2 regions of the Marinobacter sp. NSM genome follow, and region 2 is predicted to be linked to the other one. Evidence: riboswitches for the same ligand, from Rfam matches in the RefSeq annotation. Region 2 holds a riboswitch; the other holds the start of a gene.

Region 1 (7,932 bases), 290 kb from region 2:
CACCCGGGTTTTGCGAGCGACCCCCTGGCTATCAAGGCCGGTGCCCGGCCCTACGAGCTTCCCGGGTGGCAGGCCAAGCAATGCGCAGGCGAGTGCGGCGGCACTGGTTGTGTTGCCGATGCCCATGTCGCCACCGATGAACAACCGGCATCCGGCGTTGGCCGACCGCTCGGCTGCCTGGTCGCCACTGGTCAGTGCAGCAGCTACCTGGCCCGGGCCAAGGGCGGGTGTTTCGGCCATGTTGGCGGTACTGGGGCCGATAATCTGGTGAATGACGCCGGGGAGCATGGGTACCTCGCCGACCGTGCCCAGGTTCACAACTTCCAGGCTGGCGCCGAGTTCCCTGGCCATTACGCTGATGGCCGCGCCACCGCCAGCGAAGTTGGCAACCATCTGGGCGGTGACCTCCTGGGGAAAGGCGGAAACACCTTCAGCACATACGCCATGATCACCGGCAAACACCACCATGCGGACAGGATCAACGGTTGGCTTGTCTGTGCCGTTCAGGGCCGCCAGGGTAATCGCCAGCTGCTCCAGTTGCCCGAGAGAGCCTGGCGGTTTGGTCAGAACCTGCTGTCGCGCTGCGGCAAGTGCGGCGTGTTCGGCTGAGGGGGTGGGGGGCGGTGCTAGCCAGCTTTGAGGCAGGGCCATGACGATGATTCCTTGTGGGCGGAAAACCGAGGATGGTCTTACCGTGAGGCGAAGGTGTCAAGATCAGGCTCCACTCGGTTAGACTTGCCAGCATCTGATTCATGGAGCCCACATTTGGAAACGTTTCTGGTTGCGGTGTTGGTATGTGTCGCGGCGGTTGCACTGGACTGGCTGGTTGGTGAACCGCGCCGGTGGCACCCTCTGGCAGGCTTTGGCCGTTGGGCCTCGGTGGCGGAAGCTGGCCTGAATGGCCAGCCGCAGGCCGCAGCAAGGAGCCTGTGCCTGGGTGCGCTGGCAACCGCAATCGTCGTCACGCCGGTGCTGGCACTGGCTGTAGCGCTGCAATTCTGGCTGGCCGGCTGGCTATGGTTGGTGGCTCAAGTGGCCGGCGTATGGCTCGCAATGTCGTTACGGGGGCTGGCGGAACATGGCCGAGCGGTGTCCACGGCATTGACTGCGGGTGACGGTGACCAAGCCAGGAGAGCGGTAGGGTGGATTGTCAGCCGGGATGCAGCGGCGCTGTCCGACGAGGGGGTGGCCGCAGCTGCCTCGGAATCCATGCTGGAAAATGGTGCCGATGCGGTGTTCTCAAGTCTGTTCTGGTACCTGCTTGCCGGGCTGCCGGGTGTGGTTTTGCACCGATTGATCAACACCCTGGACGCCATGTGGGGCTATCGCAACTCCCGATTTCTTTACTTCGGTCGGTTTGCCGCCAGGCTGGATGACCTCATGAACTGGCTGCCTGCCCGGCTGACTGCCCTCACTTACGCGATGTTGGGAAGTACCCGGGTGGCGCTCCGTTGTTGGCGTACCCAGGCAAGAACCTGGGATAGCCCCAATGCCGGGCCAGTGATGTCGGCCGGGGCGGGCGCCCTTGGTGTGACCCTCGGTGGACCGGCGCCCTATGCCAACGGCATCAAGGAACGGCCAGTGTTAGGTCGTGGTCCCGGGGCCTCGGCAGCGACAATCGAAGGTGCCATTGCCCTGGTACAGCGTGGGGTAATGCTGTGGTTGTCGGTGCTGTTCATCCTCGCCCTTGCCGGCAGCTGGTTGGTGCCTGGAGGTGCAGGATGACGGCCTTCGACCTTCCTGAATCCCCGGAGCATGGCGGGCGGTTACAGGCTGCAATACAGCGTTGGGGCATTCCCCGCGAGCAATGGCTTGATCTGTCCACCGGCATCAATCCGGTACCCTGGCCGGTTCCGGCCATTCCACCGGAGGTATGGCAACGACTGCCAGAGCCGGACGATGGGCTGGAAGAGATCATCCGTTGCTGGGCAGGTGCGCCCGAGCGTGCCAGCTGCCTGCCGGTGGCGGGATCCCAGGCGGCGATCATGGCCCTGCCTGCCGTGCGTGCCAGGATGCATGGTGTTGGTCGGGTGGCGGTGCCCGTGCCGGGATATCGCGAGCACGGTCATGCCTGGCGTCGCGCCGGTTTCGAGGTGGTGGCGATTCCTGAGCAGGCAACAGAACAAGACGATCTGACCTGGCTGGATTCTGTGGATGTTGTGGTGTGGTTACAGCCGAATAATCCGACCGGGCAGCTGGTCGATCCGGCCTGTCTCCTGCTTTGGCAACAACGATTACAGGCACGTGGGGGCTGGCTGGTGCTTGATCAGGCCTTTGTTGAGGGAGAGCCCGGGTTCGGGTTGGAACCCTGGGCGGGTGGGCCGGGTCTGATACTTCTGCGATCACTGGGCAAGTTTTTCGGCCTGGCCGGGATTCGCGCCGGGGCAGTATTGGCCAGCCCGGAACTAACCCGTGCGCTGGCTTTTGAGTTGGGCCCCTGGACCGTCAGTGGCCCGGCGCGTTATCTGATGGCAAGGGCTCTGGCCGACAGGGCATGGCAGGTGGAGGCGCGAGGCAGGCTGCAGACGTCTCGGCTGCGGATGGACGGCGTGCTCAGGACATCTGGCATGCCAGCAGCTACTGGTACGTTGCTGTTTCGCACAATCCATCACGAAAAGGCAGCACAAATAGCGGACGAGTTGGCCCGTCGTGCCATCCTGGTCCGGTGGTTTGATGAGCCGTCAGCCCTGCGCTTCGGTTTGCCGCCTGATGAGACCGGTTGGCAACGTCTGGGAGGTGCGTTGTCTGAATTAACATATCTCATTGACCACCCCCACCCTGGTTGATAGTCTTGCCCGCAATTTCAGGTGCTCTGAGCGTTCCAACCGGGCTGGCGATAGTCCGGCGAACGCAGTGAGTGAAACGGGAAGCCGGTGAGAGCCCGGCGCTGCCCCCGCAACGGTAATCAGGTGAAAGGCAATCCAATGCGCCACTGTGCCTATGGCATGGGAAGGTGATTGCCCCGGAGCATCCGCTCTACCTGGAAGCCCGGAGACCGGCCTGGAATTTGGAGCCCATGAGTTCCAGACACCTACGTTGCGGAGGGCAGCGGCGGTGGGTGAACCGGCCAATGCAATTGATCGACGCCCCTCCACCCTCCGTCAATACAGACATTTCTCCTCCGCATTAATCAGTATCAACCGCACGGGTGAGTGCGGTGCGAAGCGAGTGAAGAAATGAAGCGGTCCAAAGCCTTGTCTGCCCTTGTGTTCATACCTTTTGCTCTACCGGCGACTGGTTCAGAGTCTGAACCCGCCCCGGATACTCTCGAGCCTATTGTTGTAACTGCCACGCTTGGCCCCCGTACGGTGGGAGAAAGCCTGTCTTCGGTGACGGTCATCGAAGAAGAATCCATCCGTCGCGAGGCGCCTGCCGAATTTACCGATCTGCTGGCGGCGCAGCCCGGCATTGATCTGGTCACTAACGGGTCATTTGGCAAGAACACCAGTGTATTCACTCGTGGCACCGCGAATGATTCCACGGTCTTTCTGGTTGATGGGGTGCGCCTTCGCTCTGCTACCAGCGGTGGCGCGCCCTGGCAGTATTTTCCAGTTGATCTGGTCGAGCGTGTGGAAATCGTCAGGGGCCCCCGCAGCGCACTCTATGGCGCTGACGCGGTAGGCGGTGTCATTCAGGCATTTACACTGGATCCAAAGCACGGTAATCGAGGGTGGGTTGAAACCGGAGCAGGCAATTTCAACACTCAGAAAACCAGTGCTGGCGCATCGGCGACTCACGGCGCAACTCGGTTCAGCCTCAGCGGGCTGCACAAGGAAACCGATGGCACCAGAATAGTGAAAGATGGCGAGGACAAAGGCTTTCGCAATACCGCCGGCGTCGGGCGTGTTGTGCATGAATTGCCGAGCGGAGGAGAGGCCAGTCTCGTCATAATGCAGTCAGAGGGCAATACTGAGTTTGACGGTGGCAACACGGATTTTATGATCCGGACCGTCGGCGTCACATTGAATACTCCTGTCAGTGATTATTGGGCGACGTCCATCCAGCTTTCCGAATCTGCTGACGAGCAAGAAAGCTTCCGCAGTGCCGGCGATTCTGTATTCAACACCAAAACCCGAACCGCACGATGGGAAAACACTTTCACCGCAGGCGTGCACGAGCTCGCAGTCGGGGGAGAGCTGCAATCCGACGAAGTGAAAAGCACCATCGAGTTCGATGAGAACAGTCGCACCAATGCCGCGTTATTCACCCAACTGCGCTTAAACTTCGGCCCTTCCGATATTCAGTTATCCTTTCGCGGCGACGACAACGAGGCCTACGGTCGACAGGAAACCGGGGGCATTGCCCTTGGTCACTCGTTTGACCGCGCCCACCGGGTACGGGTGAGTTATGGCACCTCGTTCCGGGCGCCTACGTTCAATGATCTTTACTATCCTTTGGAGATATTCGATTTCGGTGGCAGTTATGCCGGCAACCCGGACCTCAAACCGGAGGAAGGAGCGTCCGTGGAGTTGGGGGTTAGCGGTCGTTACGAACACTGGTACTGGGATGCCGCTCTTTATCAACTGGACGTAGAGAATCTGATTGAACTCCAGAGCATCAGCGGTGATCTCCGGCCTGCCAACGTGAGTGAAGCCCGTATTCGTGGCGCGGAGCTGGCCTCCGGTCTGCGTTCGAATGGTTGGGATCTTGGGGTCAAACTCACCTTGATGGATCCGCGCGACCGTGAGACGGATAACCGTCTGCGTCGTCGCAGTCACCAATCGCTGAGGGTTGACCTGGACCGTCAAATGGGTGCCTGGAGCCTGGGAGGTACCGCTCTGGCCAGTGGTTACCGCTACGATGATGCTAATAACCAAAATCGTTTACCGGGCTACGTCACCTTCAACCTTCGTGCAGGGTGGGAATTTGCTCCGGACTGGACAGCACGGCTGACGCTTCAGAACGTTACGGATAAGGAATACGCGACGGCAACCCGATTTGATGGTTCAGGATACCTGGCGGCGGGCACCGCAGGGTTTCTTTCGGTTCGCTATGACTTCCGATAAAACTGCATAATCTTGCCGGGGAGGCGCCAGTGGGAAAGCTTAAGGGTGTGAGCATACTGCTCGGCTGGATGCTGTTGGCATCTCCGGCCCTGGCATCCTATGTCTGCGCCACGGATGATCTGGGCGAGGAGATATGCCTGGAACACCCGGCAAAACGTATTGCCGCACTTTCGCCTGGGGCGACAGAACTGGCATGGGCGGCGGGCGCCGGTGACCAGGTGGTTGCCGTGGTGGCTTACAGCGATTATCCGCCGGCAGCCCGAGAGGTCGCTTCAGTGGGTAGCCATACCCGCATGGATATGGAACGGCTGCTGGAGCTGCAGCCGGATCTCGTGATTGGCTGGGTAACCGGGAACCCGACGGAGCAGCTGGTCACACTCAAGGATATGGGCGTCCCGGTGTTCTCCATTGAGCCCCGGAGTTTTGAAGCTGTCTCCAACACCATTGAGCGCATCTCCATACTGGCAGGTACTGAAGCAAAAGGCTTTGCAGAGGCAGAGCGATTCCGTCAGGGCATTGCCGACTTGCAAGGGGCGTACGCCAAGGCTGATCCGGTGCCGGTATTTTACCAGGTTTGGGATGAGCCCCTGATGACGGTCAACAGCCAGCACCTGATCGGTGAAATGATTGAACTTTGCGGTGGTGATAACGTGTTTGGTCAGCTGGACCGGCTAGTGCCGAGGATCAGTGCGGAAGCGGTGATTGCGGCGAATCCCGAGGCCATTCTGGCGGGTGGAATGGGTGAGGAGAATCGCCACTGGCTGACGCGCTGGCAGGCATTCCCCAGCATCACTGCGACAGAGCGAAACAACCTGTTTTTTATTCCGCCGTCACTGGTTCAGCGACCGACTCCGAGAATGCTTGAGGGAACGCAATTGTTTTGCGAGAAACTGGAGGTGGCCCGTGGCCGACGGCCCTAGTGGAGTAGCGGTGTGATACGCCCGATCACCCTGCCCCTTGCCATTCTGGCCGTAGCCGGGCTGATCGCCATGTTGATGTCGGTTGGTATTGGCAGTGTCGCAATTGCACCTGCGGATGTGCTGTTGGTGTTTCTGGGTGAGGGCTCCAACCTGCACCGCACTCTGATTCTTGAGCTCCGGCTACCCAGAACGCTGTCGGCCTTTGCCACCGGAGGTCTGCTGGCGGTGGCCGGGGCATTGATGCAGGTGCTGCTGCGTAACCCGCTTGCCGATCCCTATGTATTGGGGCTGTCCGGGGGTGCCGCCGTGGGGGCATTGCTGGCGATGTTGGCGGGGCTCGGCGGCGCGGTTATCTCCGGTTCGGCCTTTGCCGGTGCCATGCTGGCCACCTTGATGGTGTTCGGGCTCGCCCACGGCACCGGCAGCTGGACGCCCTCCCGCCTTTTGCTCACGGGGGTTGTGGTGGCGGCTGGCTGGGGCGCGGTCATTACCTTGATGTTGTCTATCAGCCCGGCCAGAGAATTGCCGGGCATGTTGTACTGGCTAATGGGCGATGTGTCCTACGCCAGGGCGCCCTGGCCGGGGCTTGGCGTGCTGGTGCTGGTCTGTGCGCTGGTGGTGCCTCTTGGCCGCAGTCTGAATGTATTGGCCCGTGGCCCCATGCAGGCTGCAGCCCTGGGGATCTCAGTGCGCCCACTGGAATGGCTGATTTACATACTGGCCAGCCTGCTCACGGCCACGGCGGTGACCATGGCCGGTAGCATAGGCTTTGTAGGGCTGGTGGTCCCGCATATGCTCCGGTTGGTGCTTGGTAACGACCAGCGCCTGATTTTACCGGCCTGTGCGTTAGCCGGTGGCACACTGTTGGTGCTGGCGGATACCCTGGCAAGGGTTGTAATCGCGCCGGAGCAGCTGCCGGTGGGTGTGATCACCGCGCTGTTGGGCGTTCCCACTTTCCTGTATCTGTTGTACCGGAGTCGCTGATGTCCGGTAACCAACGCCCCCCAATGCAAACCCTGAGTACCCGGGAACTGGTCATCGATATTCCTGGCCGGGCCGACGGTTACCCTTTGGATCTGGCAATAAAATCAGGTCAGGTTTGGGGCGTACTCGGGCCCAACGGTGCCGGCAAGACCACGCTGTTGCACACCCTCGCAGGCCTTCGTTCGCCCCGCGCCGGTGCTTTGTTCCTGAATGATGTACCTACAACGAAGCTAAAGCGGAGAGCCCTCTCCCAACAGTTGGGGCTGGTGTTCCAGGACCGACAGGATGGCTTCCCGGCAACGGTACTGGAAACCGCGCTGATCGGGCGTCATCCGTGGCTGGCACCCTGGCAGATGGAAGGGGCAGACGATCTGGCCACGGCAGAGAGATCACTGGAAGCGCTCGATGTCCTGCATCTGAAAAACCGCCTGGTCAGCACCCTGTCTGGCGGCGAACGCCAGCGAGTGGCGATTGCCACGCTGATGACTCAGTCGCCCCATACATGGCTGCTGGATGAACCGACAAATCACCTGGACCTGCACCACCAGGTGGCCGTCATGAAATTGCTCACTGACCGGGCGGCAGCGGGTAACGCCATTTTCATGTGCCTGCACGACCTGAACCTGGCTGCCCGCTGGTGTGATCATATTTTGCTGATGTACCCCAATGGCGAAACCTGCTGGGGCCCGGCCGAAAGGATGCTGGCGCCGAACGCTCTGGAACGTTTGTACAACCAGCAACTGGCAACGGTGGAAGTGGATGGCGCGCCTTTCTTCGTGCCAAAACGAATCTAGCTCATAAGTATCGTGAGGGCAGCGAATTCAGACGACAGGAAAAGCAACACATGTCAGACAACAAAGTCCCAGCGGCCATGATCACCGCCCCGGGTTCCGGCCAGGGCAAATCCATGGTTACGGCCGCCCTGGCGCGCCTGCACCGGAACGCCGGCCGGAACGTCCGGGTGTTCAAACACGGGCCGGATTACCTTGATCCCATGGTGCTGGAGGTGGCCTCCGGTAACC
Region 2 (7,932 bases):
CTGGACATGGTCGGATTGTACGAGTACGCGGCCCGCTTGTCTCAGTGCGCCGTTAACCGGCGGGTGCGGTTACCCGGTTTTCGCACTGCCCCGTGCGTGCCAGTTCCGTGAGGTTGCCCAGAGTCGTTCGGGCAATGCTCTCCAGGGCGTTGCGGGTGAAGAAGGCTTGGTGGCCGGTGATCACTACGTTGGGGAAGGTCAGCAAGCGCGCAAACACGTCGTCTTTCAGAACGATGTTGGACAGGTCTTCGAAAAACAGGTCGCCTTCTTCCTCATATACATCCAGGCCCAGGTAGCCAATCTGTCCGGATTTAAGGCCCTCGATGATCGCGGCGGTATCGACCATGGCGCCCCGGCTGGTGTTGATCAGCATCACGCCTGGTTTCATCTTGGCCACGGCATCCGCGTTGATCAGGTGGTGGGTGTCGGGGGTTAACGGGCAATGCAGGCTGACAATATCGGCCTGGCTGAACAGGTCGTCCAGTGCCACGTATTCACCGCCCAGTTGTTGGGCTTCCGGGTTGGCATGAAGGTCGTAGCAGAGCACACGGCAGCCAAAGCCACGCATGATGCGCACTACCTCCAGGCCTATCTGGCCGGTACCCACCACGCCCACGGTTCGCCCTCGCAGGTCGAAGCCCAGCAAACCATCCAGCGCAAAGTTACCATCGCGGATGCGATGATAGGCCCGGTGAATCTGCCGGTTGAGCGTCAGGATCAGGGCAACGGTGTGTTCGGCCACGGCATAGGGTGAGTAAGCCGGCACTCGCACCACGCTGATCCCCAGGCGCTCGGCGGCTTTCAGGTCTACGTTATTGAAGCCGGCGCAGCGCAGGGCGACTGCACGGATGCCGCCTTCGGACAACTGCTCCAGCACCTCGCCGTCCAACTGGTCGTTCACGAACACACACACCGCATCAAAGCCTTTGGCGAGCGCTGCCGTGGTTGTATTCAACCGGGGTTCCAGAAACACCAGTTCATGTTCTTGGCTGTCCCGGCTGGCCTGCCCAAGGAATTGCTCGTCGTAGGGTTTGGTGCTGAAAACAGCCACTTTCATGGGCTTGGCCTCTTACTGAAAAACGCCCGGTTTCGGGCGTTCTGTGCGGTAGGAGTGTGCTGTCATTACACTCCCACCTGTGCCATAGATCAACCTCTGGCCACCCGTTGGCGCCGGTGCTCTGGCGCTGTTACCACTCCAGCTGCGCCCCGGTCTGGTATTCAATCACACGGGTTTCAAAGAAGTTCTTCTCTTTGCGCATGGTGGCCTGCTCATCCAGCCAGGGGGAGACGTTCTTGGCGCCCGGGAAAGGTTCTTCCAGGCCTACGGTTCTGGCGCGGCGGTTAGCCACGAAGCGGAATTGTTCGCTGTGGTATTCCGCCGAGTAGCCGAGGATGGGGTCACGCAGGATGTAGTTGGCGTAGGCCATTTCAGCGGCTTCGGATTCGTCCCACATGTCGCGGACGGCTTTGGGGTCGAAGCTGATGTTTTCTTCCTCCAGAATCTGGTTGACCACTTTCAGGCCGAAGGAGAAGTGCATGGCTTCGTCCCGCAGGATGTACTGCAGTTGCTCCCCGGTGCCACGCATCAGGCCCCGGCGTTGCAGGGCGAAGATGGGGCTGAAGCCGTTGTAGAACCAGCAGCCCTCAAATACAGCAGCGAAGAACAGGTAAGACATGATGAATTCCTGCAGGTCATCCGGGTTGCGCAGGTTCATGTCGGAGCGCATGACGGCGTCCAGCCGTCGGTTGGCAACCTGGATCTTGCCATTGATTTCCGGCACCACCCGGTAGCGGTTGTAGATTTCGCTCTGGTCTAGGTTGAGGGTTTCAATGCAGTGCTGGTAAGTCCAGGTGTGCAGGGCTTCTTCATACACCTGGCGGGCCTGGTAGATTTGCAGCTCCGGCGCGCTCATTTTCTCCATCACGGCCAGGCCGATGTTGCGCATGGCGAGGATGTCGGAGGTGGTGAGGTAGGCCAGTACGTTTTCGTACACGTGCTTTTCCGCCGGGCTCAGGCGGTGGTGGTAGTCGTGGACGTCCTGGGCCATGTTGACGTCCAGCGGGGTCCAGTGGTTTTTGTTGGCGTTCATGAAGTATTCCCAGGCCCAGGGGTACTTGAACGGTGCCAACTGGTTGATGTCGGTTTCGCCGTTGATGACGCGCTTGTCGTCTACGTTGACTGGCGCCGGGCCGGCGGTGGCAGCCGGCTTGTTTTCGGATTTTGGTTCGTCGTCCCAATCTAGCATTTGTCTTACCTCGGAGTTCTTGGTCGCTTGGCCTGCTTTGCTTGGTGGTGGAACCGGTCTGGTCTGGCTTCCCAAAAACCGCCCGTGAACCCATCCCTGGGGGGCTTGGCTGTAGCCATCCATGGCTACAGACATTTTTGGGAAGCCAGACCAGCCCGGTTCTTCAGGCTGTGGAGTAATCGCTGCTTATTCGGCAAAGCCTATAGTTACTGACAGGCTTCGCAGTCTGGCTCGTCGATGCTGCACACTTGCGGCTGGGGTGCAGCCACCGGGGCGCTTTTTTCGGCGCCGGTAGCACCCAGGGAGCGCAGGTAGTAGGTGGTTTTCAACCCGCGCTCCCAGGCCAACTGGTACAGAGCATCCAGTTTCTTGCCGCTGGGTTCGGCCATGTACAGGTTCAGGCTCTGGGCCTGGTCGAGCCATTTCTGGCGTCTTGCGGCGGCTTCTACCAGCCATCTTGGGTCGATTTCGAAGGCGGTGGCGTAGCGGGCTTTCAGTACCGGTGGGATGCGGTCGATCTGTTGCACGCTGCCGTCGAAGTATTTGAGGTCGTTGACCATGACGTTGTCCCACAGGCCTTCGGCTTTGAGGTCGCGCACCAGGGAGGGATTGACCACGGTGAATTCGCCAGAGAGGTTCGATTTCACGAACAGGTTCTGGTACGCCGGTTCAATGGACTGAGACACACCGACGATGTTGGAGATGGTGGCGGTGGGGGCGATGGCCATGACGTTGCTGTTGCGCATGCCGTGTTTGGCAATCAGCTCGCGCACCGGGGTCCAGTCCAGGCGGCTGTTGGTGTTGAGCGACAGGTCCCCTTCCCGGCGGTTCTCCTTTAACAGGTTGATGGAATCGATGGGCAGGATGCCTTGCTGCCAGAGGGAGCCTTCGTAAGTTTCATAGGCACCCCGTTCGCCGGCCAGGGTGGCGGAGGCGCGGATGGCGAAGTAGCTGAGTTGTTCCATGGCCACATCGGCAAACTCGACCGCTTCCGGGCTGGTGTAGGGCAGGCCCAGTTGGTAGAGGGCATCCTGGAAGCCCATCAGGCCCAGGCCCACGGGGCGGTGTTTGAGGTTCGAGTTCTTCGCCTGGGGTACGGCGTAGAAGTTGATGTCGATGACGTTGTCGAGCATGCGCACGGCGGTGGTCACGGTGCGTTCAAGGCGTTGTACGTCCAGCTCACCGTTGTGAATGTGGGCAGCCAGGTTGACCGAGCCCAGGTTGCATACCGCGATTTCGTCGGCGCTGGTGTTCAGGGTGATTTCAGTACACAGGTTGGAGCTGTGCACCACGCCCTGGTGCTGCTGCGGTGAGCGCAGGTTGCACGGGTCTTTGAAGGTGATCCAGGGGTGGCCGGTTTCAAACAGCACGGTGAGCATTTTGCGCCACAGCTGTTTGGCGGGGAGTTTTTTGAACAGTTTGATCTTGCCCTGCTCCGCCAGCGCTTCGTAATGCTCGTAGCGTTCCCGGAAGGCGTTGCCGTAAAGGTCGTGCAGGTCTGGCGCATCGCTGGGGGAAAACAGGGTCCAGTCCCGGTCTTCGCGCATGCGTTCAATCAGCAAATCCGGCACCCAGTTGGCGGTGTTCATGTCGTGGGTGCGGCGGCGTTCGTCGCCGGTGTTTTTGCGCAACTCCAGGAATTCTTCGATGTCCAGGTGCCAGCTTTCCAGGTAGGCACACACGGCGCCTTTGCGCTTGCCGCCCTGGTTCACCGCCACGGCGGTGTCGTTGACCACTTTCAGGAAGGGCACTACGCCCTGGCTCTGGCCGTTGGTGCCTTTGATGTGGGAGCCCAATGCCCGCACCGGGGTCCAGTCGTTGCCCAGGCCGCCAGCCCATTTACTCAACAGGGCGTTGTCTCTGATGGCACCGTAAATGCCTTCCAGGTCATCGCCGACGGTGGTCAGGTAACAGGACGACAACTGGGAATGGCGGGTGCCACTGTTGAACAGCGTGGGTGTGCTGGCCATGTAATCGAAAGATGACAACAGGTTGTAGAATTCGATGGCGCGGGCATTGGGGTCGTCTTCCCGCAGGGCCAGGCCCATGGCGACGCGCATGAAGAATACCTGGGGCAGTTCCAGGCGCGCCTTGTTCCAGTGCAGGAAGTAGCGGTCGTAAAGTGTTTGCAGGCCGAGGAAACCGAACTGGTGGTCGCGCTCGGGGATGATCGCCGCACCCAGGCGTTCCAGGTCAAAAGCGGCCAGGGCTTCGTCCAGCAATTCGTAGCGGATACCGGCGTGGATGAACGCGCTCAGGGCCTGTGGATAAACCTCTGCCAGCGGCTGGTTGCGGGGCAAGTCCAGGGCCTCGGCGGCTTCCAGGCGCAGCTGCTCCAGCAACAGGCGGGCGGTGACGGCGCTGTAGTCCGGTTCCTGCTCGATACGGCCACGGGCGGTCATCACCAGGGCAGAGAGCACTTCGGTTTCTGCAATGCCGTCGTACAGGTTGCGCAGGGCTTCGTCGACCAGGGATTCGCCGTCAATGCCGTCCAGGCCGGTGGCGGCCTGTTCTACCTGCAGCTTCATCAGGCCCAGGTCCAGCGGCGCCACGCTGCCGTCGGCTTTTTTCACGGTCAGGTGCGGGTGCGCTTCCATGGGCTCTTCGATGGCGCGCTTGCGGGCGTGCTCTTCCCGGTAGAGCACGTAAGCCCGGGCCACCTTTTGCTCTTCGGCACGCATCAGGGCCAGTTCCACCTGGTCCTGGATGTCTTCAATATGCACTTTGCCACCGGCTTTCAGGCGCCGGCTGATGGCTTGCACCACCTGTTCGGTTACCCGGTGCACGGCATCGTTGATGCGGGCCGAACCGGCGGCTTTGTCGCCTTCCACGGCCAGGAACGCTTTGGTCACAGCCACACCAATTTTGGCGGGATTGAATCCAACCAGGGTGCCGTTGCGTTTAATAACTTGAAGGGATTGGGTATCGGCGGCCGGGGCTTCGGCCAGAGCGGTGGCAGACATGGGGCTTCTCCTTGTGCACGCGTTGTTAGTGCAACCTTCGCGTTCACAGGAGAAAAGGCACTCTGGCCACGGACGACACGGACTTTCACGGACAAAAAATGGGGCTGCCATCTTTTGAATATTTGTAGTCCGTGGGTATCCGTGTCGTCCGTGGCCAATAATCCTTACCTGCTCACCTTGAAACGCGAAGGTGCAGTGTCTATCCCTGGCAGGTCTTCGGACTCAGGGGCGTGAACCTGTTGGTTCGGCCTTGCGTGGCGACTTCCCGGCGCTTGCCAGTGTCTTGATGCCACGCTCGTTCCCCAATACCGCTGCGCGTCAGTTCCGGATTCTCACCGGATTCCCGACTACCTTTACGAGTGAAGTGATCAGAGAATGATCACAACATATGGTAGTCAACCAAGGATTTGGTCACTATATACGGACTAATAGCCACTGACAAGGCACTTTATTGCAGGCCCGCTGTCTGCCACTACAGTGGCCCGAAAACAAAAGGACAAGTCTATGAAGCGTTCATCACTGGCAGGCACTGCATGGGTGTTGGCTCTGCTATTGGTCAGCCCGGCGATGATGGCACAAGCGCCTTTACTGCAACCCTTCTCCACCATGAGTTCATTATCTGATGGTTGGGAACCTCTGGAATTTCCCAGAATCGACCGGCACACGCGCTACGAGCTGGTCACGGACGACGGTGTTCAGGTGGTCAAGGCGACTGCTGATAACAGCGCCTCCGGCCTGATTGCCCGATTGTCGTTAGAACCCGGCGAATCGCTGATTCTGCGCTGGCAATGGAAGGTGTCCAATGTGTTCGACCAGGGTGATGCCCGGAAAAAGTCCGGCGACGACTACCCGGCGCGAATCTACGTGGCCTTTGAATTTCAGCCCGACAAAGCAGGCTTCTTTGAACGGGCCAAGCGCAAAACCGTGGAGGTCATGTTTGGCGAGTCCCTGCCGGGTAATGCCCTGAACTACATCTGGGCCAACCGGCTACCAGAGCAATCCATTGTCGCCAATGCCTTCACCGACCAGACCATGATGGTGGCGGTCAATTCCGGCCCGGAGCAAACCGGTGAGTGGGTCACCGTGGAGCGGGATATTGTGGCGGATTACCGGGAAGCGTTCGGGGAGAACCCCCCGCGCATTGTTGGCGTGGCCATTATGTCAGATGCGGATAATACCGGTGAACGGGCAACAGCGTGGTATCGGGATCTGGTGCTTGAGCAGCCCTGAATTGTGGATCGAAAAAAGGCCCCGTATCGGGGCCAAACACGTGAAACGTCGAACCGGTTGTCAGTGGCTGATCATCCACGGCCGCATTGAGGGAAACATTTTCTTACCGTCCGCGGTGTAGAACAGCATGGATTTGCCCGGCTTCGGTGAGCCACAACCACAACTTCGGCTGTGTTCCTTGTCGTGTGCCCTGCGATCGGCAGTCGAAAACATTGGTTCGTGTTTCGAGCGCTCGTTCCGGTCCTGAGCCGATCGTTTGGCCGGGTCCATGGCGGCAATCTCCGGGGGCAGCAATATGACTCGGGGTGACAGCGCCTGACAGGTCGGGCACTCCGCCGGCTTGGCACAGTCTTCCATGGTGGCCAGCTGGTGGAACAACCCGTGTTCCCGACATTTGTAGTCATACACAGGCATGTTGGTTACTCCTTGTCTTTCGACAGAGGCACGTCCATGCCGCCACTGACTTTCTTCTGTGGGCCATCCGCTGACGGGTTGATGTCGAAATCAAAGATGCCGGTTGGCAGCCAGAGCGTTGCACAGGCGTTGGGAATATCAACCACACCGCTGATATGCCCCTCCACCGGCGCACACCCAAGGATCGCGTAAGCCTGTGCCTTGCTGTAGCCGAACTTGGTCATGTATTCGATGGCATTCAGGCAGGCCTGGCGATAGGCCACATGCACGTCCAGATAGTGCTGGCCGCCCTCTTCATCCACCGAGATGCCCTCAAAGATCACATAATCGTCGTAGCGGGGCTTGATGGGGCTGGGCTTGAACACCGGGTTCTTGATGCCGTATTTTCGCACGCCGTCTTTGATCAGGTTCACCCGCAAGTGGATCCAGCCGGCCATTTCGATGGCCCCACAGAACGTAATCTCACCATCCCCCTGGCTGAAGTGCAGGTCGCCCACAGACAGTCCCGCGCCGTCTACGTAAACCGGGAAATACACTTTGGAGCCACGGGAAAGATCCTTGATGTCGCAGTTGCCGCCATGCTCCCTCGGTGGCACGGTTCGCGCGGCCTCAGCGCCAGCCGCCTTGGCCTCGTCCCCTCTCATCTGGCCCATGTGGGCCGTTTCACCGTTAGGCAGAGTAGCCAACTCCGGCACACGGTCAGGGTCCGTTGCTACCAGGCCCGCTTCCCGCTTATTCCATGTATCCAGAAGTTCCTTGGAAGGCAGGCAACCAATCAGCCCTGGATGTATCAACCCGGCAAACTCCACGTTAGGAATGTGCCGTGACTTGGTGAACATGCCGTTGAAGTCCCAGATTGATTTCTGGGCTTCGGGGAAATGTTCCGTCAGAAAGCCACCGCCGTTCTGCTTGGAGAAGAAACCGTTGAAGCCCCACTGGCTCTCCTCAAACGTACCTATGTCCAGAATGTCGACTTCCAGCAGGTCACCCGGCTCTGCGCCTTCGACGCCAATGGGGCCCGACAGGAAATGCACCTGGCTGAGGTCTACATCACGCACGTCGTCGGCGCTGTCGTTGTT

Evidence for each region. A riboswitch is a leader RNA that binds a small molecule or an ion and turns the genes downstream of it on or off. The one in region 2 is predicted to bind cobalamin.
Region 1: it holds a riboswitch for cobalamin, as region 2 does, so the genes downstream of both, ACTZWX_RS05590 (TonB-dependent receptor domain-containing protein) here and ACTZWX_RS06875 (ribonucleoside-diphosphate reductase subunit alpha) in region 2, are expected to answer to the same signal.

Annotation. Positions count from the first base shown of each region.
Region 1 is NZ_JBQTCK010000002.1:325,309-333,240, reverse strand. It holds gene cobT (nicotinate-nucleotide--dimethylbenzimidazole phosphoribosyltransferase) at 1-651, opposite strand, end outside; gene cbiB (adenosylcobinamide-phosphate synthase CbiB) at 766-1,725, shown strand; gene cobD (threonine-phosphate decarboxylase CobD) at 1,722-2,786, shown strand; cobalamin riboswitch at 2,826-3,018, shown strand; gene ACTZWX_RS05590 (TonB-dependent receptor domain-containing protein) at 3,177-5,006, shown strand; gene ACTZWX_RS05585 (cobalamin-binding protein) at 5,036-5,926, shown strand; gene ACTZWX_RS05580 (FecCD family ABC transporter permease) at 5,996-6,910, shown strand; gene ACTZWX_RS05575 (ABC transporter ATP-binding protein) at 6,934-7,704, shown strand; gene ACTZWX_RS05570 (cobyrinate a,c-diamide synthase) at 7,755-7,932, shown strand, end outside.
Region 2 is NZ_JBQTCK010000002.1:617,998-625,929, reverse strand. It holds gene ACTZWX_RS06890 (CLCA_X family protein) at 1-8, opposite strand, end outside; gene ACTZWX_RS06885 (2-hydroxyacid dehydrogenase) at 53-1,057, opposite strand; gene ACTZWX_RS06880 (ribonucleotide-diphosphate reductase subunit beta) at 1,188-2,369, opposite strand; gene ACTZWX_RS06875 (ribonucleoside-diphosphate reductase subunit alpha) at 2,453-5,209, opposite strand; cobalamin riboswitch at 5,400-5,597, opposite strand; gene ACTZWX_RS06870 (DUF3047 domain-containing protein) at 5,777-6,439, shown strand; gene ACTZWX_RS06865 (FmdB family zinc ribbon protein) at 6,500-6,853, opposite strand; gene fmdA (formamidase) at 6,859-7,932, opposite strand, start outside.